Regions from separate parts of the Pseudomonas sp. LBUM1678 genome, predicted to be linked through region 3. Evidence: predicted binding sites of a transcription regulator. Region 3 holds the regulator's gene; each other region holds the start of a gene.
The links. The regulator sigma-54, encoded in region 3, starts transcription at its own class of promoters, with help from an activator protein. The targets are predictions, from matches to a motif close to ANTGGCATNNANNTTGCTNT.

Region 1: glnA (glutamate--ammonia ligase) is a predicted target of sigma-54. The motif match lies at 4,352-4,371, and genes of this name have one in related genera.
Region 2: ACA070_RS09210 (CmpA/NrtA family ABC transporter substrate-binding protein) is a predicted target of sigma-54. The motif match lies at 5,185-5,204, and genes of this name have one in related genera.

Annotation. Positions count from the first base shown of each region.
Region 1 is NZ_CP166775.1:337,333-343,747, forward strand. It holds gene ntrC (nitrogen regulation protein NR(I)) at 1-132, opposite strand, end outside; gene glnL (nitrogen regulation protein NR(II)) at 129-1,214, opposite strand; gene ACA070_RS01605 (DUF4124 domain-containing protein) at 1,445-2,065, opposite strand; gene ACA070_RS01610 (DUF4124 domain-containing protein) at 2,062-2,571, opposite strand; gene glnA (glutamate--ammonia ligase) at 2,849-4,255, opposite strand; gene thiI (tRNA uracil 4-sulfurtransferase ThiI) at 4,586-6,040, shown strand; gene typA (translational GTPase TypA) at 6,180-6,415, shown strand, end outside.
Region 2 is NZ_CP166775.1:2,024,858-2,031,272, reverse strand. It holds gene ACA070_RS09230 (sensor domain-containing diguanylate cyclase) at 1-617, opposite strand, end outside; gene rlmKL (bifunctional 23S rRNA (guanine(2069)-N(7))-methyltransferase RlmK/23S rRNA (guanine(2445)-N(2))-methyltransferase RlmL) at 759-3,035, opposite strand; gene rmf (ribosome modulation factor) at 3,566-3,781, shown strand; gene ACA070_RS09215 (quinone-dependent dihydroorotate dehydrogenase) at 4,073-5,092, opposite strand; gene ACA070_RS09210 (CmpA/NrtA family ABC transporter substrate-binding protein) at 5,325-6,415, shown strand, end outside.
Region 3 is NZ_CP166775.1:982,961-989,375, forward strand. It holds gene ACA070_RS04265 (ZIP family metal transporter) at 1-602, shown strand, start outside; gene ACA070_RS04270 (HPr family phosphocarrier protein) at 774-1,049, opposite strand; gene rapZ (RNase adapter RapZ) at 1,065-1,922, opposite strand; gene ptsN (PTS IIA-like nitrogen regulatory protein PtsN) at 1,925-2,389, opposite strand; gene hpf (ribosome hibernation-promoting factor, HPF/YfiA family) at 2,402-2,710, opposite strand; gene ACA070_RS04290 (RNA polymerase factor sigma-54) at 2,785-4,278, opposite strand; gene lptB (LPS export ABC transporter ATP-binding protein) at 4,463-5,188, opposite strand; gene lptA (lipopolysaccharide transport periplasmic protein LptA) at 5,188-5,736, opposite strand; gene lptC (LPS export ABC transporter periplasmic protein LptC) at 5,723-6,295, opposite strand; gene ACA070_RS04310 (KdsC family phosphatase) at 6,303-6,415, opposite strand, start outside.

The DNA.
Region 1 (6,415 bases), 650 kb from region 3:
CAGGCGGCTCATCACGCCATCGGCGCTGTCGAAGCTTTGCGTGGTCATGCCTTCCTGCTGCAAGGCTTTTTCCAGGACCCAACGGATAGAACGGTCGTCATCGACGATCCACACGGTTTCACTACGGCTCATGTCGATGTGGCTCCTTGTTCCAGTGGCAGAAAGATCGAGAAAGTGGTGTGGCCTGGGTGGCTGTCACATTCGATCAAGCCCTGGTGCTGGCTGATGATGTTCTGGGTAATGGCCAGGCCCAGCCCGGTACCGTCCGGGCGGCCGCTGACCATGGGAAAGAAGATGGTTTCTTGCAGGTCCGCGGGAATGCCGGGGCCGTTGTCGATGATTTCGATCTTGGTCACCAGGCGATGACGCACGTGACCGATGGTGAACTGGCGCATGGCACGGGTGCGCAGGCTGATACGGCCCAGACGCAGCTCGTTCTGGCTGCTGATGGCCTGCATCGCGTTGCGTACGATATTCAGCACCGCCTGAATCATTTGTTCGCGATCGATCAACACGTCGGGAATGCTTGGGTCGTAGTCGCGCACCAAAGTGATGCAGCCCTGGCTTTCGGCTTCCACCAGATGACAGACGCGTTCGAGCACTTCGTGAATATTGCACATGGCCAGTGACGGCAATTTGTTGGAGCCGAGCATGCGGTCCACGAGGTTTCGCAGGCGGTCGGCTTCTTCAATGATGACGTTGGTGTAATCGCGCAGGCTTTCTTCCGGCAGTTCGCGAGCGAGCAATTGCGCCGCGCCGCGAATTCCGCCCAATGGATTCTTGATCTCGTGAGCGAGGCCGCGCACCAGCATTTTGCTGGTTTCCTGCTTCGACAGTTGCGCTTCCTCCTTGGTGATCCGCAGCAAGCGGTCACGGGGGTGGACTTCGAGCAGTAGCATGGTGGCGCCGTTGGCCAGGATCGGTGTTACCGCGTAGTCGACGGTCAGCGTCTGGCCGGTGAGGGCGGTGAGCATCGCTTCGCGCTTGGTGAACGGGTGGGCCTGCTCAACCGCCTGGCGCAGGGAATTCAGCGCTTCGGTGGATTCGGTGAACAACTCGCTGATGAACTGCCCATGGCTGCGCTGACCGCTGATGGCCAGGAGCATCTCCGCCGCCGGGTTCATGTACTCGAGGCGCAGTTCGGCGTCGAGCAGAATGGTGGCGGTGGTCAGATTGTCGAGAAGCAGACGATGCAGTGCGTCACTGATGGTCATTAGGACCTCTTTTGGAGCAGGGCATGCGCGTGGATGACGCGCCGATACGAGGAAAATGCAAAAACCAAACCAAGGCTCCGAAAAGAAGCGTTTAAGGCCTGAAACGGGCGTTTGACGCTCGTTCGCGTGGCGTTCTGCCAGCTTTCGCGGGTACTTACGAACCAAAATGGGTTGAGATGTGGGAACGGTGCAGTCTATCGCACCAACATAGTGCGCAAACCTGAACGAGGTTAGAAGAAATGCAGGAACGGATTTTTTTCTTCGGGAGGTTTGTCTTTGAGCGGACATTCCGGCCGTTGACCGTAGTCGGTGAGGGTGCAGGGTTTGACCTTGCGCTTCTGTGCGAGGGATATGCGCAGCATCTGGAAGGGTTGATTCGCTGTGCGTTCGACGGTGCGGCCCTGTTCGTCGAGGATTTCCACGGACAGGTTGTGGCTGCCACGGTCGATGTTGCTCAGGGCAAATACCGGGCTGAGGCCCGGCTCGGCAGTGGGTTGGCCATCGAGCAGCAATCGGTAGCGATGGCCCTTTTGCAGGCCGGGTTCGTTGGTGACACTGACGATCAGCTCGCCGCCATTGCTACGGACCGTAGCGTCCGGTTCCGGGACCAGCACACGGAGCATGTCGTAGTGGAACAAGGGTTTGTCTTCGGTTTTTTGCGTAGCAATTACCGGCGCCGCCCCGGTCGGGTTGGCAGACATGCGATTGCTCGTCGCCAGCGGCACACGCTTGGCGTTGCCCGAGCCTGGCTTGTCGGTGTAGACCCGGTTGCCGTGAGCGTCGACGTAGGTGAAGACCTCGGCCGTCACCGGCAGCGCGATCAGGCAGGCGATCAGCAGCCACAACTTCATGGCTTATGCACCCGTTGCACGGTGAACGTCACCGTCGGGCTCTGCTGAACGAGGTTCTCGCCATTGATCACCTGCACCGCCAGGCTGTGTTCGCCACGGTCAATGTTCACCAGTTGCAGGATCGGCACGTTGCTCGACTGCCCGTAGGGCTGATCATCAAGCAACAACCTGAACAAGTGCGGCGCTTGAAGGCGCGGTTTGATCATGACGCTGACCGTGAATGTGCCGTTGTTGGCGCGCAGGGCTTCGTCGGTGGGCAGGCCGGTCAACTCCAGCATCTCGTAGGCGCTGCGGGGCTGTTCGTTGTTGGTGGCTTCGGCAGGCGGGGCAGGAGGGGGCTGGCGCTCAACGCTGTTAAGCGGTGGCAACTCGACCGGCTGAGCCTTGACGCCGTCGGGCGGTTGATTGCTGTAGGCGGTGTTACCGGAGGCGTCGGTGTACTTATAGATCTGCGCTGCGGCAGGCAGGGCGATCAGCAGCAACATCAAAAGAAAACCACGACCCATAAAATCGACCAGAAAACGAAAGCGTTGGGTTGCAGCATAGGTCAGGGGTGGCGGTTGTCCCAAGTTGTAAACATTTGGGCATGATTACTCCGGATTTCCCAAACGCCGCAAATTCCCCTGTAGGAGCCGGCTTGCTGGCGATGGCGTTCTCAAGGGCGCTATCGCCAGCAAGCCGGCTCCTACAGGGGAAATGTACACCAGCTGGATCGCGGGCATAAAAAAGACCTCCCGAAGGAGGCCTCTTTTTTGTCCCGCCGCTTGCGCAGGCGCTACCGGATCAGCAGCTGTAGTACAGCTCATATTCCAGTGGGTGTACGAAGGTGCGTACCTTGATTTCTTCTTCGCTTTTCAGAGCGATGTAAGCGTCGATGAAGTCATCGGAGAACACGCCGCCTTTGGTCAGGAACGCACGACCTTTGTCCAGCTCTTCCAGGGCTTCTTTCAGGCTGCCGCAAACTTGTGGGATCTCTTTCGCCTCTTCAGGCGGCAGGTCATACAGGTTTTTGTCAGCTGCGTCGCCAGGGTGGATCTTGTTCTGTATACCGTCCAGGCCAGCCATTACCAGGGCAGCGAAGGCCAGGTACGGGTTGGCTGCCGGATCCGGGAAGCGGGCTTCGATACGGCGAGCGCGAGGGCTGGACACGTAAGGAATACGGATCGAAGCGGAACGGTTGCGAGCCGAGTAGGCCAGCATTACCGGAGCTTCGAAACCTGGGACCAGACGCTTGTAGGAGTTGGTCGACGGGTTGGTGAAGCCGTTCAGTGCCTTGCCGTGCTTGATGATGCCGCCGATGAAGTACAGGGCGGTGTCGGACAGGCCGGCATAGCCTTCGCCAGCGAAGGTGTTCTTGCCATCTTTGGCGATGGACAAGTGAACGTGCATACCCGAACCGTTATCGCCGTACAGAGGCTTAGGCATGAAGGTAGCGGTGCGGCCGTAAGCGACAGCAACGTTGTGCACGCAGTACTTCAGGGTTTGAACTTCGTCAGCCTTGGCGACCAGGGTGTTGAACTTCACACCGATTTCGTTCTGGCCGGCAGTTGCCACTTCGTGGTGGTGAACTTCGATCACCAGACCCATTTCTTCCATGGCGTTGCACATGGAGGTACGGATTTCGTGGTCGTGGTCGAACGGTGGAACCGGGAAGTAACCGCCTTTGATACCTGGACGGTGGCCATGGTTGCCGCTTTCGATGTCCTGGTCGGACATCCAGGAACCCTGTTCGGAGAAGATTTTGAACATCGAACCGGAGATGTCGGACTTGAACTTCACTTGATCGAAGATGAAGAACTCAGGCTCCGGGCCAACGAATACGGTGTCGCCGATACCGGTCGACTTCAGGTATTCCTCGGCACGCTTGGCGATCGCACGTGGGTCGCGATCGTAGCCTTGCATGGTCGACGGCTCGATCACGTCGCAGACGATGATCAGCGTTGGGTCTTCGGTGAACGGGTCGAGAACGGCAGTGCTGTCGTCCGGCAGCAGGATCATGTCGGAGGCTTCGATGCCTTTCCAGCCAGCGATGGAGGAACCGTCGAACATTTTGCCTTCTTCGAAGAAAGCTTCATCCAGCGCGTCGCGAGCCGGCATGGTCACGTGGTGCTGAGTGCCTTTGGTGTCCGTGAAGCGCAGATCAATCCACTTGACGTCATGATCTTTGATGAGTTGAACCGACTTCGACATAGTGTCCTCCGGGTGGCTTCGGGCTTAGTAGTGGATGCCCTTAGAATGTGGGTGATGCCGGCGCGAATACTCTGCCAAGGCAACCTGCCTCACAAGGGAGCAAATTGCATGCCAGTGCCCCAGCATGGGTTTTTTGCCCCAATATCACGCTTATAAAGGCACGAAGCGTCAGCGAGCTGAAAATCTCGCCCTACAATGTAGCGTTAAAATCAATAAATGACCCGTTTTGGTGCGCGCAAAACCTTCTGCACATTAACTGGTTAAACCTTGAGCAATTTCCGCTATAATCCGCGCCCCCCTTTTTCGGCTGGCCCAGCGCGCGCTGTTTTCATGAAACTAATCGTAAAAGTCTTCCCCGAGATCACCATCAAGAGCCGCCCGGTACGGATGCGTTTCATCCGCCAGTTGGCCAAAAACATCCGTACCGTGCTCCGCGACCTGGACCCGGCTGTGGTGGTGAACGGTGTGTGGGACAATCTCGAGCTGGAAACACGCGTCAGCGAGCCCAAAGCCCTGAAGGAGATGACCGAGCGCCTGAGTTGCATGCCGGGCATCGCGCATTTCCTGCAAGTCGACGAATACCCGCTGGGCGACTTCGATGACATCGTCGCCAAGTGCAAGCAGCACTTCGGTGATGCGTTGGCCGGGAAGATCTTTTCGGTGCGCTGCAAGCGGGCCGGCAAGCATGAATTCAGTTCGATGGACGTCGAAAAATACGTCGGCAGCCAACTGCGTCGTCAGTGCGGCGCCGCCGGAATCTCGCTGAAAGAGCCGGAAATCGAAGTCCGCATCGAAATTCGCGACAAACGGTTGTTCGTGATCCATAACCAGCACAACAGCATCGGCGGATATCCGCTGGGTGCCCTGGAACAGACGCTTGTGCTGATGTCTGGCGGTTTCGATTCGACCGTTGCGTCTTATCAGATCATGCGCCGCGGCCTGATGAGCCATTTCTGCTTCTTCAATCTGGGCGGACGGGCCCATGAACTGGGCGTCATGGAAGTCGCGCACTTCATCTGGAAGAAGTACGGCAGCTCCCAACGCGTGTTATTTGTGAGCGTACCGTTCGAGGAAGTACTGGGAGAAATTCTCGGGAAAGTCGATAACAGTCATATGGGTGTAGTTTTGAAGCGTATGATGTTGCGCGCTGCTTCCCGTATTGCCGATCGGCTGGACATCGATGCGCTGGTTACCGGCGAGGCGATTTCCCAGGTGTCGAGCCAGACACTGCCGAACCTGTCCGTGATCGACTGCGTGACCGACAAGCTGGTCTTGCGTCCGCTGATCGCCAGTCACAAGCAGGACATCATCGACCTGGCCAACGAAATCGGTACTGCCGACTTCGCCAAGCACATGCCGGAATACTGCGGGGTCATCTCGGTGAACCCCAAGACTCACGCCAAGCGACCGCGCGTGGAGTACGAAGAACAACAGTTCGACATGGCAGTACTTGAGCGTGCGCTCGAGAACGCCAAGCTGGTGCCGATCGATCGCGTGATCGACGAATTGGGCCAGGATGTGCAGATTGAAGAAGTCAGCGAAGCGCTGGCCGGTCAGATCGTCATCGACATCCGTCATCCGGATGCCGCTGAAGACGACCCGCTGGACTTGGCTGGCATCGACATACAAACGATGCCGTTTTATGCATTGAACGCTCGTTTCAAGGAACTGGACCCTACTCGCCAGTACCTGCTGTATTGCGACAAAGGCGTGATGAGTCGCCTGCATGCCCACCATTTGCTCAGTGAGGGGCATGCCAATGTGCGCGTTTATCGACCGAGCTAAGAGCCCGGGGCTGTTTGCCTGTGGCCTGCGTCACCGGCCCCCCGACTCTGCCGTCAAGCTGTAACGGCAAGGCCTGACTCTACTGTTAATCGCTGCCACGACCTGTCAGCACACCGAATCCTCTGATCGAGATACACAAGTGATCGAAAATCTACGCAACATCGCCATCATTGCTCACGTTGACCATGGTAAGACCACCCTGGTAGACAAACTCTTGCGTCAATCCGGCACCCTGGAGCGCAACGAGCTCAACGACGAGCGCGTGATGGACTCCAACGACCAGGAGAAAGAGCGCGGTATTACCATTCTGGCGAAAAACACCGCCATCAACTGGAACGGCTTCCACATCAACATCGTGGACACCCCGGGCCACGC
Region 2 (6,415 bases), 1.0 Mb from region 3:
TCGATGCCGACCAGATGCAACGGTTGCGAGACGGCCATGCCGCCCGACTTGTCTGCCCGATCAAGGGTGGCGCGGCGCAACGGTTGGGCGAACAAATCGTAGCCGAGCGGCGAGCCGAGTCGGCTTCGGGTCTGGTTGTAAAGCACCGCCACGTATTCATCCCGTTCGGCAGCCAATTGCAATTGGCCCTCGGCATTGAGCTCACGCAGGGTGAAGTCGCTCAAACCTTCTTCTTCACGCACCTTGCGCTCGAACGCCGCCCGCTCATCACGGGTCACCCGCGCAGCGAATGAATACGCCTGGGTGCGGTGCAGCAACGGTTGGGTATAGCCGTCGAACTCCTCGCGGGAGACCGACTGGGAATTGGCGAAGAACCGGCGCAGGCCGTCGAGACGCTGCTCCTGATCTTCGAAACGTTCTTCGATACGGCTGTAACGTTCACTGGCGAGCAGCTGGAAACGTTGCCGTAATTGATGGTGAAACAGGTTCAGTGTCGACCAGGCCAGCAACCCGGTCAGAATCCCGCCGACGAGCAATACCAGCAGCGCGATCAGCCAGGCCGAGACATCTTCACTGATAAAACCCAGGATCTTGGGGCGCACGGCGTGCAACGACATAAACGCAACTCAAAACGCCAGGTGCGGGAAAGCCCATTGGCCCTGAGTTGAGTTATAGCTATTAGCCACTAATTTGACCAGCACAGAAAGAAGCCAAGAGCCTTTAAAAATCAAGGCTCTGTGGATCCAATCATTTATCTGTCAACGGGCGGTGATTTTCCAGGCGCGGTGGATCTTGCCATTACGGGCGAAATCCGGATCGATGGTCTGTGCGGTGATTTCTTCAACGGCATAACGCGCGGTGAGGTTCTCCTCGAGCGTGAACTTGCGGAAGTTGTTGGAGAAGTACAATACGCCGCCCGGCGCCAGACGCGCCATGGCCAGGTCGATCAACTGCACCTGATCGCGCTGCACGTCGAAGATCCCTTCCATGCGCTTGGAGTTGGAGAACGTCGGCGGATCGATGAAGATCAGGTCGTACTCGTCACGGCAGGCATCGAGCCACGCCATCACGTCACCCTGCTCCAGACGGTTCTTGTCGGAGAAACCGTTCAGCGACAAGTTGCGACGCGCCCAGTCCAGGTAGGTTTTCGACAAGTCGACGCTGGTGGTGCTGCGTGCGCCGCCCTTGGCCGCGTGAACGCTGGCCGTCGCGGTGTAGGAATACAGGTTGAGGAAGCGTTTGCCGGCCGCCTCTTTCTGGATGCGCATGCGCATTGGACGGTGGTCGAGGAACAGACCGGTGTCGAGGTAGTCGGTGAGATTGACCAGCAGCTTGACGCCACCTTCGTTGACCTCGACGAACTTGCCCTGCGCCGCTTGGCGTTCGTATTGCTTGGTGCCGCTCTGACGCTCGCGGCGCTTGACCACCACGCGGCTCTTGTCGATGTTCAAGGCTTGGGGAATGGCCGCCAAGGCGTCAAACATGCGCGCCGAGGCTTTTTCCGGGTCGATGGATTTCGGCGCGGCGTATTCCTGGACGTGGACCCAATCCTGATACAGGTCGATGGCCATGGAATATTCCGGCATGTCAGCATCGTAGACGCGGTAGCAGTCGATGCCTTCACGCTTGACCCACTTGCCCAGAGCCTTGAGATTCTTTTGCAGGCGGTTGGCAAACATCTGCCCGCCTTCGCTCAAGCGCGGTTGCTCGATCACCACCGGGGCCGGTTTGATCGGGTTGCCATTCTTGTTGTACTTCTCGTACTTGCCCGGCGCGACATCGTTGTCGGCGACTTCGACTTCAGCTTGAACTTGTTCACGCTCGATCTGACGCTGTTCCGGGGTGCGGCGCTCGCCGGTGACGAACTGGTCCGGCGTGACTTTGATCAACAGCAATTTGCACGGCAAGGCGCCGTTCCAGAACGAATACTGTTTGTGGCTGCGGATGCCCATGCGCTTGCCCAGGTCCGGCGCGCCGGTGAACACCGCCGCTTCCCAGTTCAGGCACGCCTGACGCAGACGCTCGCCAAGGTTCTGGTAGAGGTAGAGCAAACTCGCCTCGTCGCCCAGACGCTCGCCGTACGGCGGGTTGCAGATCACCAGGCCTTTCTGGTTCTGGTCCGGACGCGGCTCGAAGGTGCCGACTTCGCCTTGGTAGATTTTGATCCACTCGCTCAGGCCGGCGCGTTCAACGTTGTTGCGGCCCGGTTGAATCAGGCGCGGGTCAGCTTCGTAACCACGAATCCACAGCGGTGGCTTGGCCAGACCGGCAGCGGCCCGTTCGGTGGCTTCTTCGTGGAGCTTTTTCCACAGCGCCGGGACGTGACCGAGCCAGGCGGTGAAGCCCCACTGCTCGCGACGCAGGTTCGGCGCCATATCGGCGGCGATCATCGCCGCTTCGACGAGGAACGTACCAACACCGCACATCGGGTCAGCCAGTGCGCCGCCATCGGCCGCGATACGTGGCCAGCCGGAACGGATCAGGATGGCGGCCGCGAGGTTTTCCTTCAGCGGCGCCGCGCCCTGCTGCAAGCGATAACCGCGCTGGTGCAGGCTGTGGCCGGAGAGGTCGAGCGAGAGGATCGCTTCACCACGGTCCAGGCGCAGGTGAATGCGCAGGTCCGGGTTGAGCTTGTCGATGGACGGACGGTCGCCTTGAGGGGTGCGCAGTTTGTCGACAATGGCGTCTTTGACTTTCAGGGCGCCGAAGTGAGTGTTGTCGATGCCCGAGCCGTGGCCGCTGAACTCGACGGCCAGGGTGCCGTCGTTGAGCATGTGGTCTTGCCACTCGATATCGAGCACACCGTGGTACAGGTCTTCGGCGTCCTTCATCGGGAACCGCTTGAGCACCAGCAGCACCCGGTTCGCCAGACGCGACCACAGGCACAGGCGATAAGCGGTTTCCATGGTGGCCATGCCGCGCACGGCAGAGGTGTGCTCACGCGCTTCTTCAAGGCCAAGCCCGACGGCTTCCTCGATGAGCAGGCCTTCAAGGCCTTTTGGGCAAGTGAGGAAGATTTCGAATTGATCGGACATTGGAATTTCAAAGCCTTTAGCTAAGTGAACCGGCAACGCATTGCCGGCCCGGTTTTCAATCAGGCGCTTTTCTAAAAGAGCGCCCGCGTGGCACGAAGGTGTGCCGTCCCACCCGTGCTGCTCAGGTTAGAAGAGCTTAGATGCACAGGCAGATAAAAAAGTTGATGCAACAAAATGTCATAAGTCGACCCTTCGTCGAATAGTCCTCCTGCTCAACAGGAGCCATTCTCACTAAAGGATTAACCCCATCATCCTGCGGGGGGCCGATCATACAGGGCTTTGGCCAATAAACATGGGACAAACATCGCGTTACTTATGGCCTTAGCATCTTTCTGGTTACGTTCTTATGACAAAACGATCATTCCCTCGATGTGACGCATTGGTTAGAACTCAACACAGGTTGACGTCGCAACGGCGTCAACACCTTGGCTCGCGACGCCGGCAGCGAGCCCCAACGGCAGGATTTCTTCTGCCAGACCTCAGTTGAGGTCAACGCGATAAATACAGTCAACAAGTGAGGGCAACACCCTATGAGAAGACTTAAGCGTGATCCGTTGGAAAGAGCATTTTTGCGCGGATATCAATATGGCGTTGGTGGCAAATCCCGTGAGCTTTGCCCATTTACTCTACCGTCGGTACGTCAAGCCTGGATTAACGGCTGGCGAGAAGGACGCGGCGACAATTGGGACGGTATGACCGGCACTGCGGGAATCCATAGACTCAACGAACTTCACGCCGTCGGCTAAACACAGGGCACAACACTCCGACACGACAATCTGATTACGTAACGACTTACCACGCACGCCCCATCCGGGCGGCGGGCTCCGGCCCAGGGGCTCCTTCGAGGAGCCCTTTTTTATGCCTGCTTTTGGCCTACACAATTCCCCTGTAGCAGCTGCCGAGCACCGCGAGGCTGCGTTCGGCTGCGCAGCAGTCGTAAAATCAGGCACCGCGATCTTGCTGATACACCATGCATCAGGTTTTACGACTGCTGCGCAGCCGAACGCAGCCTCGCGGTGCTCGGCAGCTGCTACAACTCAGCGCAGGGCGGCGATGGCGTCGACGGACTCGCGAATCAACGCCGGGCCTTTGTAGATGAAGCCGGAATAGAGCTGCACCAGGCTCGCACCCGCGGCGATTTTCTCGGCCGCGTGTTTGCCTTCGGTGATGCCGCCCACGGCGATGATCGGCAAGCGACCAGCCAATTCCGCCGCCAGTACCTTAACGGTGTGAGTGCTCTTGTCGCGAACCGGTGCGCCGGACAGACCGCCCGCCTCGTCACCGTGCTCCATGCCTTCAACGCCCACGCGGCTCAGGGTGGTGTTGGTGGCAATCACCGCATCCATCCCGGTTTCGATCAACGCCTGCGCGACCTGCGCGGTTTCTTCGTCGGTCATGTCCGGCGCGATCTTGATCGCCAGCGGGACATGTTTGCCATGGCGCAACGCCAGTTCTGCGCGACGGGTCGCCAGATCGGCCAGCAATTGCTTGAGCGAATCGCCGAATTGCAGGCTGCGCAGGCCCGGGGTGTTCGGCGAGCTGACGTTGACCGTCACGTAGCTGGCGTGGGCGTAGACCTTGTCCAGGCAGATCAGGTAATCGTCGACCGCGCGTTCAACCGGTGTATCGAAGTTCTTGCCGATGTTGATGCCCAGCACGCCCTTGTACTTGGCCGCCGCCACGCGGGCCAGCAGGTGATCGACGCCGAGATTGTTGAAACCCATGCGGTTGATGATCGCCTCGGCATCCGGCAGACGGAAAATCCGTGGTTTCGGGTTGCCCGGCTGCGGACGCGGGGTGATGGTGCCGATTTCGACAAAGCCGAAACCCAGTTGGGCGAAACCGTCGATGGCCGCGCCGTTCTTGTCCAGACCGGCCGCCAAACCTACCGGGTTCGGAAACTCCAGCCCCATGACGTTCACCGGCATTTTCGCCGGCGCCTTGCACAGCAAGCCGTTGAGGCCCAAACGCCCGCCCGCGCCGATCAGGTCCAGGGACAGATCGTGGGAGGTTTCCGGGGAAAGTTTGAACAACAGCTGACGGGCCAGGGTGTACATGGGCGGTGTTGACTCGAATGGCGGCGAAATGAGGCGGCGATTATAGCCGGGCATCGCGGTCGCAAGCGAGGCGCGCAACAAAATCAGCGGGCGATGGCATATGCCTTGCACCATCACTGGCATCAGCACTCATGCCAACGACGGGATGAGTCGAAAGACAAAGGCGTCGTCACTTGGCCTTGCCCTGGCAAGCAGCCCGGTACGGCGCTTATTTTTGGAAGGTGTTTTAGCCATGAATGAAACCACAGCGGGCCCGTTGGCCTGGGTCAATGGCAGCGATGCCCCGGAAAAGACCGAAATAAATCTTGGCTTCATGGCCCTGAGTGACTGCGCCTCGGTGGTGGTCGCGGCCACGCAGGGTTTTGCACAGCCTTATGGCCTGACCCTGAACCTCAAGCGCCAGTCGTCCTGGGCCAACCTGCGAGACAAACTGGTCAGCGGCGAACTCGACGCCGCCCACAGCTTGTACGGTCTGATTTACGCCGTGCACCTGGGCATCGGTGGCGTGGCGTCGACCGACATGGCAGTGCTCATGGGCCTGAACCAGAACGGCCAGAGCATCAATCTTTCTCACGGCTTGCAAGCGCTGGGGGTGACCAGTCCTGAAGCACTGGACCTGCACGTGCACCAAAGTCGCCCAAAACTGACCTTCGCCCAGACATTTCCCACCGGCACCCACGCCATGTGGCTGTATTACTGGCTGGCAAGCCAAGGCATTCATCCGTTGCAGGACGTCGACAGCGTGGTGGTGCCGCCGCCGCAGATGGTCGCGCACCTGCAAGCCGGGCGCATCGATGGTTTCTGCGTCGGCGAGCCGTGGTCCGCCAGCGCGGTGAAGCAGGATCTGGGTTTCACGATGGCGACGAGCCAGACCATCTGGCCCGATCACCCGGAAAAAGTCCTCGGCTGCACCCGCGCCTTTGTCGAGCAATACCCCAACACCGCCCGGGCGCTGGTGATGGCGATCCTCGAAGCCAGTCGCTTCATCGAGGACAGCAGCGAAAACCGCCGTAGCACTGCGAAGCTCCTGAGTGCGCCCGAATACCTCGATGCGCCGCTCGATTGCATCGAACCGCGCTTGCTCGGCGACTACGCCGATGGCCTGGGTAATCGTTGGCAGGACCCGCACGCGCTGCGTTTCCATGCGGACGGCGAGGTCAATGTGCCGTACTTGTCCGACGGCATGTGGTTCATGACCCAGTTCCGCCGCTGGGGCTTGTTGCGCGACGACCCGGACTACCTCGGCGTGGCCCGTCAGGTCCAACAACTAGACTTGTACCGTGAGGCCGCCAGCGCCGTCGGCGTTGTCGCCCCGGGCCAGGA
Region 3 (6,415 bases):
CGGGCGTCTCCGCCGCTGAAAGCCTGGGGCTGACACCTTGGGCGGCCAGCGGCCTGATCAGCTTCGGCATCGCGCTCGGCGCGTTCGGGCTGTTTCTGGTGGATCGAAAGGTGTCTGGCGCTTCGCCGGAAATGCTCGTCGGAACGCTGGAGCGGCCGGTCATCCCGCCACGGATCTGGTTGTTTGTGTTTGCCATCATTGCCCACAACATTCCTGAAGGCATGGCCGTCGGTGTCTCGGCCGGTGGTGGAATGCCGGATGCTGACAGCCTGGCCATGGGCATCGCGTTGCAGGATGTGCCGGAAGGTCTGGTGATCGCGCTGGTGCTTGCAGGGGCGGGGATGTCGCGGGTCAGGGCGTTCCTGATCGGTGCTGCATCAGGTCTGGTCGAGCCGGTCTTCGCCCTGTTGTGCGCCTGGCTGGTGAGCCTGGCCGAATTGCTGTTGCCGTTGGGGTTGGCACTCGCGGCGGGGGCGATGCTGCTGGTGGTCACCCATGAAATCATCCCCGAGTCGCGGCGCAATGGTCACGACAAGCTGGCGAGTCTTGGGTTGTTGATCGGGTTTTGTTTGATGATGGTGATGGATACGGCGTTGGCCTGAACGGCATCGATGTCTTTGTGGCGAGGGGGCTTGCCCCCCGGCTGGGTCGCGAAGCGGCCCTGGGGTTTAACGAACGTACGGCGCTGGAGAGTCGTTCTGGATGTTTTACGACTGCTGCGCAGCCGGACGGGGGCAAGCCCCCTCGCCACAAAAGCACCCTAAACCGCGGGGTTACTCGCCTTCGTCGAAGTAGTTGTTGATCAACGCCACGAGTGCATCCATCGCTTCCTGCTCTTGCTCGCCTTCCGTGCTCAGATGAATTTTGGTGCCCTTGCCGGCAGCGAGCATCATCATCGCCATGATGCTTTTGCCATCCACCGTGGACTCCGGCGTGCGTCCTACTCTGATCGTGCAATCCTTGAACTGACCGGCAACACCGACGAATTTTGCCGAAGCGCGGGCATGCAGGCCCAGCTTGTTGATGATTTCGATTTCCAGAGCAGGCATCGCGATGTGAATCCTTTAGCTGAGGTCGCGGTGGCGAACCTGGACGTTCTTCAGGGATTGTTGCAGGACCTGGCCCAGACGTTCGGTCAGGTAGACGGAGCGGTGATGCCCGCCGGTGCAGCCAATGGCAATGGTGACATAAGCGCGGTTGCTGGCGGCAAAGCGCGGCAACCACTTGAGCAGGTACGTGGAAATGTCCTGGAACATCTCTTCGACATCCGGTTGCGCCGCCAGGTACTCGGCCACCGGTTGATCGAGCCCGGACTGGGCGCGCAATTCCGGCTTCCAGTAAGGGTTAGGCAGGCAACGCACGTCGAACACCAGGTCCGCATCCACCGGCATGCCACGCTTGAACCCGAAAGACTCCACCAGGAACGCAGTGCCAGGCTCGGGCTGATTGAGCAAGCGTAGCTTGATGGTATCGCGCAGCTGATACAGGTTCAGGTTGGTGGTGTTGACTTTGAGGTCGGCCAGGTCGGCGATCGGGCCCAGCAACTGGGTCTCGTCTTGAATCGCCTCGGCCAGCGAGCGATTGGCGTTACTCAGAGGGTGGCGACGACGGGTTTCCGAAAAGCGTTTAAGCAACGTTTCTTCGTCGGCGTCCAGGTACAACACATCACACTTGATATGCCGACTGCGGACTTCTTCCAGCAGTTCCGGAAACCGCGACAGGTGACTTGGCAGGTTGCGCGCATCGATGGATACGGCAACCAGCGGTTGTGCCAGCTCGGTATGAATCAGCGCGCGCTCGGCAAGTTCCGGCAGCAATCCGGCGGGCAGGTTGTCGATGCAGTAGTAGCCGTTGTCCTCGAGAACATCGAGTGCGGTACTTTTACCTGAGCCGGAACGGCCGCTGACAATGATCAAACGCATGATTAGTGACCGTTTTGCTCGTCCAGGACAACCTGATACAAGGCTTCATTGCTCGGGGCGCTGCGCAGTTTTTCGCGCACCTCCTTGCGATCGAGCATGCTGGCGATCTGGCGCAGTAGCTCCAGGTGCGCATCGGTGGCGGCTTGCGGGACCAGCAGAACGAACAACAGGTCAACCGGGGCGCCGTCGATGGCGTCGAAATCGATGGGTGCATCGAGGTGCATCAAGGCACTGATGGGTGAGGTGCAACCCTTGAGGCGACAGTGGGGGATGGCGATGCCGTTGCCAAAACCGGTAGAGCCGAGTTTTTCGCGGGCGACCAGGCTCTCGAAAACATCCTGCATGGCCAGATCCGGCACTTCGCGATGGATTAGGTTGGCAATTTGCTCAAGGGCTTTCTTTTTGCTGCCGCCCGGCACGTTCACGAGGGAACGGCCGGGGGTCAGGATACTTTCAAGTCGGATCATGGGTTGGGAGTGTTAACGACCGGTCGCGCCCTGGAGGAGGCTCTGGGTCTTTTCCTTATGCTTTTTGAGTTGTTTATCGAGCTTGTCGGTCAATGCGTCGATCGCCGCGTACATATCGGTATGCTCCGCGTTTGCGACCACTTCATTGCCGGGAATATGCAGCGTGGCTTCGATTTTCTGCTTGAGCTTTTCGACCGTCATCGTGACCTGCACGTTGGTGATCTTGTCGAAATGCCTCTCTAATCGTTCGAGTTTTTCGCCGATGTAGGTGCGAAGAGGTTCGGTCACTTCCAGTTGGTGTCCACTGATGTTGACTTGCATACAGCTTCTCCTTCGTTGCCAGTGCATAAAGCGGCAGGCAGAAATGCCTGCCACTGGAACGCTGTGGCGTGGCTCTACATCAACCGCTTGCGTTCGCTCGAAGGCGCGATCCCGAGGGATTCGCGGTACTTGGCGACGGTGCGGCGAGCCACCTGAATGCCTTGTGCCTCCAGTAAACCAGCGATCTTGCTGTCACTCAACGGCTTTTTCTGATTTTCCGCAGCAACCAGTTTTTTGATGATCGCGCGGATCGCTGTGGACGAGCATTCACCGCCTTCGGAGGTGCTGACGTGGCTGGAGAAAAAGTATTTCAGTTCATATATGCCCCGAGGGGTATGCATGAATTTCTGCGTGGTCACCCGTGAAATCGTCGACTCATGCATCCCCACTGCTTCGGCGATGTCATGCAGCACCAGCGGTTTCATCGCTTCGTCGCCGTACTCCAGGAAGCCGCGCTGATGCTCGACAATCTGGGTGGCCACTTTCATCAGGGTTTCGTTGCGGCTTTGCAGGCTCTTGATGAACCAGCGAGCCTCTTGCAACTGATTGCGCATGAACGTGTTGTCGGCGCTGGTGTCGGCGCGGCGCACAAAGCCGGCGTACTGGGCGTTGACCCGCAGCCGTGGCACCGATTCCTGGTTCAGCTCGACCAGCCAGCGCTCGTTGTCCTTGCGCACGATCACGTCAGGAACAACGTACTCGGCTTCACTGGACTCGATCTGCGAACCCGGACGAGGGTTGAGGCTCTGCACCAGCTCGATCACCTGGCGCAGTTCATCTTCCTTGAGCTTCATGCGGCGCATTAGCTGACTGTAGTCGCGGCTGCCTAGCAGGTCGATGTAATCAGCGACCAGACGCTTGGCTTCGGCCAGCCAAGGTGTCTTGGCGGGCAGTTGGCGCAGTTGCAGCAGCAGGCATTCGCCCAGGTTGCGGGCGCCAATGCCGGCAGGTTCGAATTGCTGGATGCGGTGCAGGACGGCTTCGATCTCGTCCAGCTCGATGTCCAGTTCCGGATCGAAGGCCTCGAGAATTTCTTCGAGGGTTTCGTCCAGGTAGCCCTGATTGTTGATGCAATCGATCAGGGTCACGGCGATCAGTCGATCGGTGTCGGACATCGGTGCCAGGTTCAGTTGCCACAGCAAATGGCTTTGCAGGCTTTCGCCGGCCGATGTGCGGGTGGTGAAGTCCCACTCGTCGTCATCGTTGCTCGGCAGGCTGCTGGCGCTGGTCTGGTAGACGTCTTCCCACGCGGTATCGACAGGCAGTTCGTTGGGAATGCGCTCGTTCCAGTCACCTTCCTCGAGGTTGTCCACCGTCGGGGCGGTTTCCTGGTAGGAGGGTTCCGAAACATCGGCGTTGGGGAGCTGTTCGGCTTTGTCGGCCAAGGGGTCGGCGTTATCGAAGTCGTCGCCTTCTTCCTGGCGTTCGAGCATCGGATTGGACTCCAGGGCCTCCTGGATTTCCTGTTGCAGGTCCAGGGTCGACAATTGGAGCAGGCGGATGGCCTGTTGCAGCTGCGGTGTCATCGTCAGCTGCTGGCCCATTCTCAAGACTAGCGATGGTTTCATGGCAGGGGCTTAACACCTTATTCGCCGGCGCACATGCGCCATCCACTACAGGGCGCCGGAGCGCCAAACATAAGCAAATTATATGCCCGAAACTGCAGCGTTTGCCTAGAGCGCCGTAACAATAAAAAAGTATTGATTTTTTATCGAGACAAGCACCCGGACAATCAGCCAGACACCTTAGTGCTTACAGGCGGAACTCGTGGCCCAGATACACTTCCTTGACCAGTTCGTTGGCCAGGATGGTGGCGGAGTCACCTTCGGCGATCAGCTGGCCATCGTTGACGATGTAGGCGGTTTCGCAGATGTCCAGGGTTTCACGGACGTTGTGGTCAGTGATCAGCACGCCAATGCCTTTGGCCTTGAGGTGGTAAATGATCTGTTTGATGTCGCCCACCGAAATCGGGTCCACGCCGGCGAAAGGTTCGTCGAGCAGGATGAATTTCGGGTTGGTGGCCAGTGCCCGTGCAATTTCTACGCGGCGGCGCTCACCGCCGGACAGGCTCATGCCGAGGTTGTCGCGGATGTGGCTGATGTGGAATTCCTGCAGCAGGCTTTCCAGCTCCTTGCGACGATCGGCCTTGTCGAGTTCCTTGCGGGTCTCGAGGATGGCCATGATGTTGTCCGCCACCGACAGTTTACGGAAGATCGACGCTTCTTGCGGAAGATAGCCGATACCGGCCTTTGCACGACCGTGCATCGGCTGGTGGCTGACGTCCAGGTCGTCGATCAATACGCGACCCTGATCGGCCTGCACCAGGCCAACGATCATGTAGAAGCAGGTGGTCTTGCCGGCGCCGTTAGGACCCAGCAGGCCGACGATCTGACCGCTGTCGATGGACAGGCTGACGTCACGCACGACCTGGCGGCTCTTATAGCTCTTGGCCAGATGCTGAGCTTTCAGAGTTGCCATTACGGGGCCTTTTGCTCTTCGGTTTTCTTTTTCGGCTGGATCACCATGTCGATCCGCGGACGCGACTCGGTGACCTTGCTGCCCGTAGCGCGACCGGCGCTGGCGAGCTTTTTGTTGGTGTCATAGACGATTTTCTCGCCCTGGGTCACGTTGCCGTCCTTGTCGATGACTTTAGCTCGGTCGATCAGCACGACGCGGTCTTGCGAGGCGTGGTACTGGATAGTGACGCCATAGCCTTGAACAGGCTTTGTATCGCCTGCCGTTTGCAGCTGCTCGAAGTAGGCGAGGTTGCCCACCGAAGTCACCACGTCGATATCGCCAGCGGGGGTGCGGGTCATGGTCACAGTATTGCCGGTGACCTTCATCGAGCCCTGAGTAATGATCACGTCACCTTTATAGGTGGCAATGCCGTTCTTGTCGTCCAGTTGGGCATCGTCCGCCTGGATGCGGATAGGCTGCTGTTGATCGTCCGGCAGAGCCCAGGCGCTCACGCTTCCCAGTGCTGCGCCCAGACTGAGCAAAATAGGGAGAGTTTTAACGAGCCTCATACTGTCCTCTTACGTTCGATAGCAGGTGTATCCTGCTTTCTTTCAAGTACGCTTTCATTCCGTTGCCTGTCGATACACCGCCAGCGCCGTCGATTCTAACGGGTTGATCGGTCTGCGCATATTGCTGCTGCGGGAACACTGTCATTCGGGTGGTGGTAATCAGGGTTTTGCGGTTTTTCTCGTCAAAACGCGTGATGCGTACCGAGTCGATCAGTTCGACCTGAGTGCCGTCCGGGTTGACTTCGCCGTGCTCACTCTGGACGTGCCACGGGAACTCGGTGCCGCGAAACATGTTCAGGTCAGGGTTGGTCAGCAGCGTCACCTCGCTCACTTTCAGGTGTTCGACCTTGTCGGACGTCATTTCGTACTGCAATTTGCCGTCCGGCAGGTACTGCACGCTGTGGGCGTTGAGGGCGTAATAGTCGATTGCGCTTTCATCGACCTTGACCACCGGTTTGTCGAGGAAGCGTTCCGGGCTGATGTTCCAGTAGCCGACCGCGGCGAACAACGCCGCGATGCAACCGAACACCAGGATGTTTCGAATCTTTTTGCTCAGCATAATGGGCTCACAGGTACGCGGCGTTGGCCGCATCGAGGCGGCCCTGGGCGCGCAGGATCAATTCACAGAATTCGCGAGCGGCACCCTCGCCACCACGGGCGTGGGTGATGCCATGGGCGT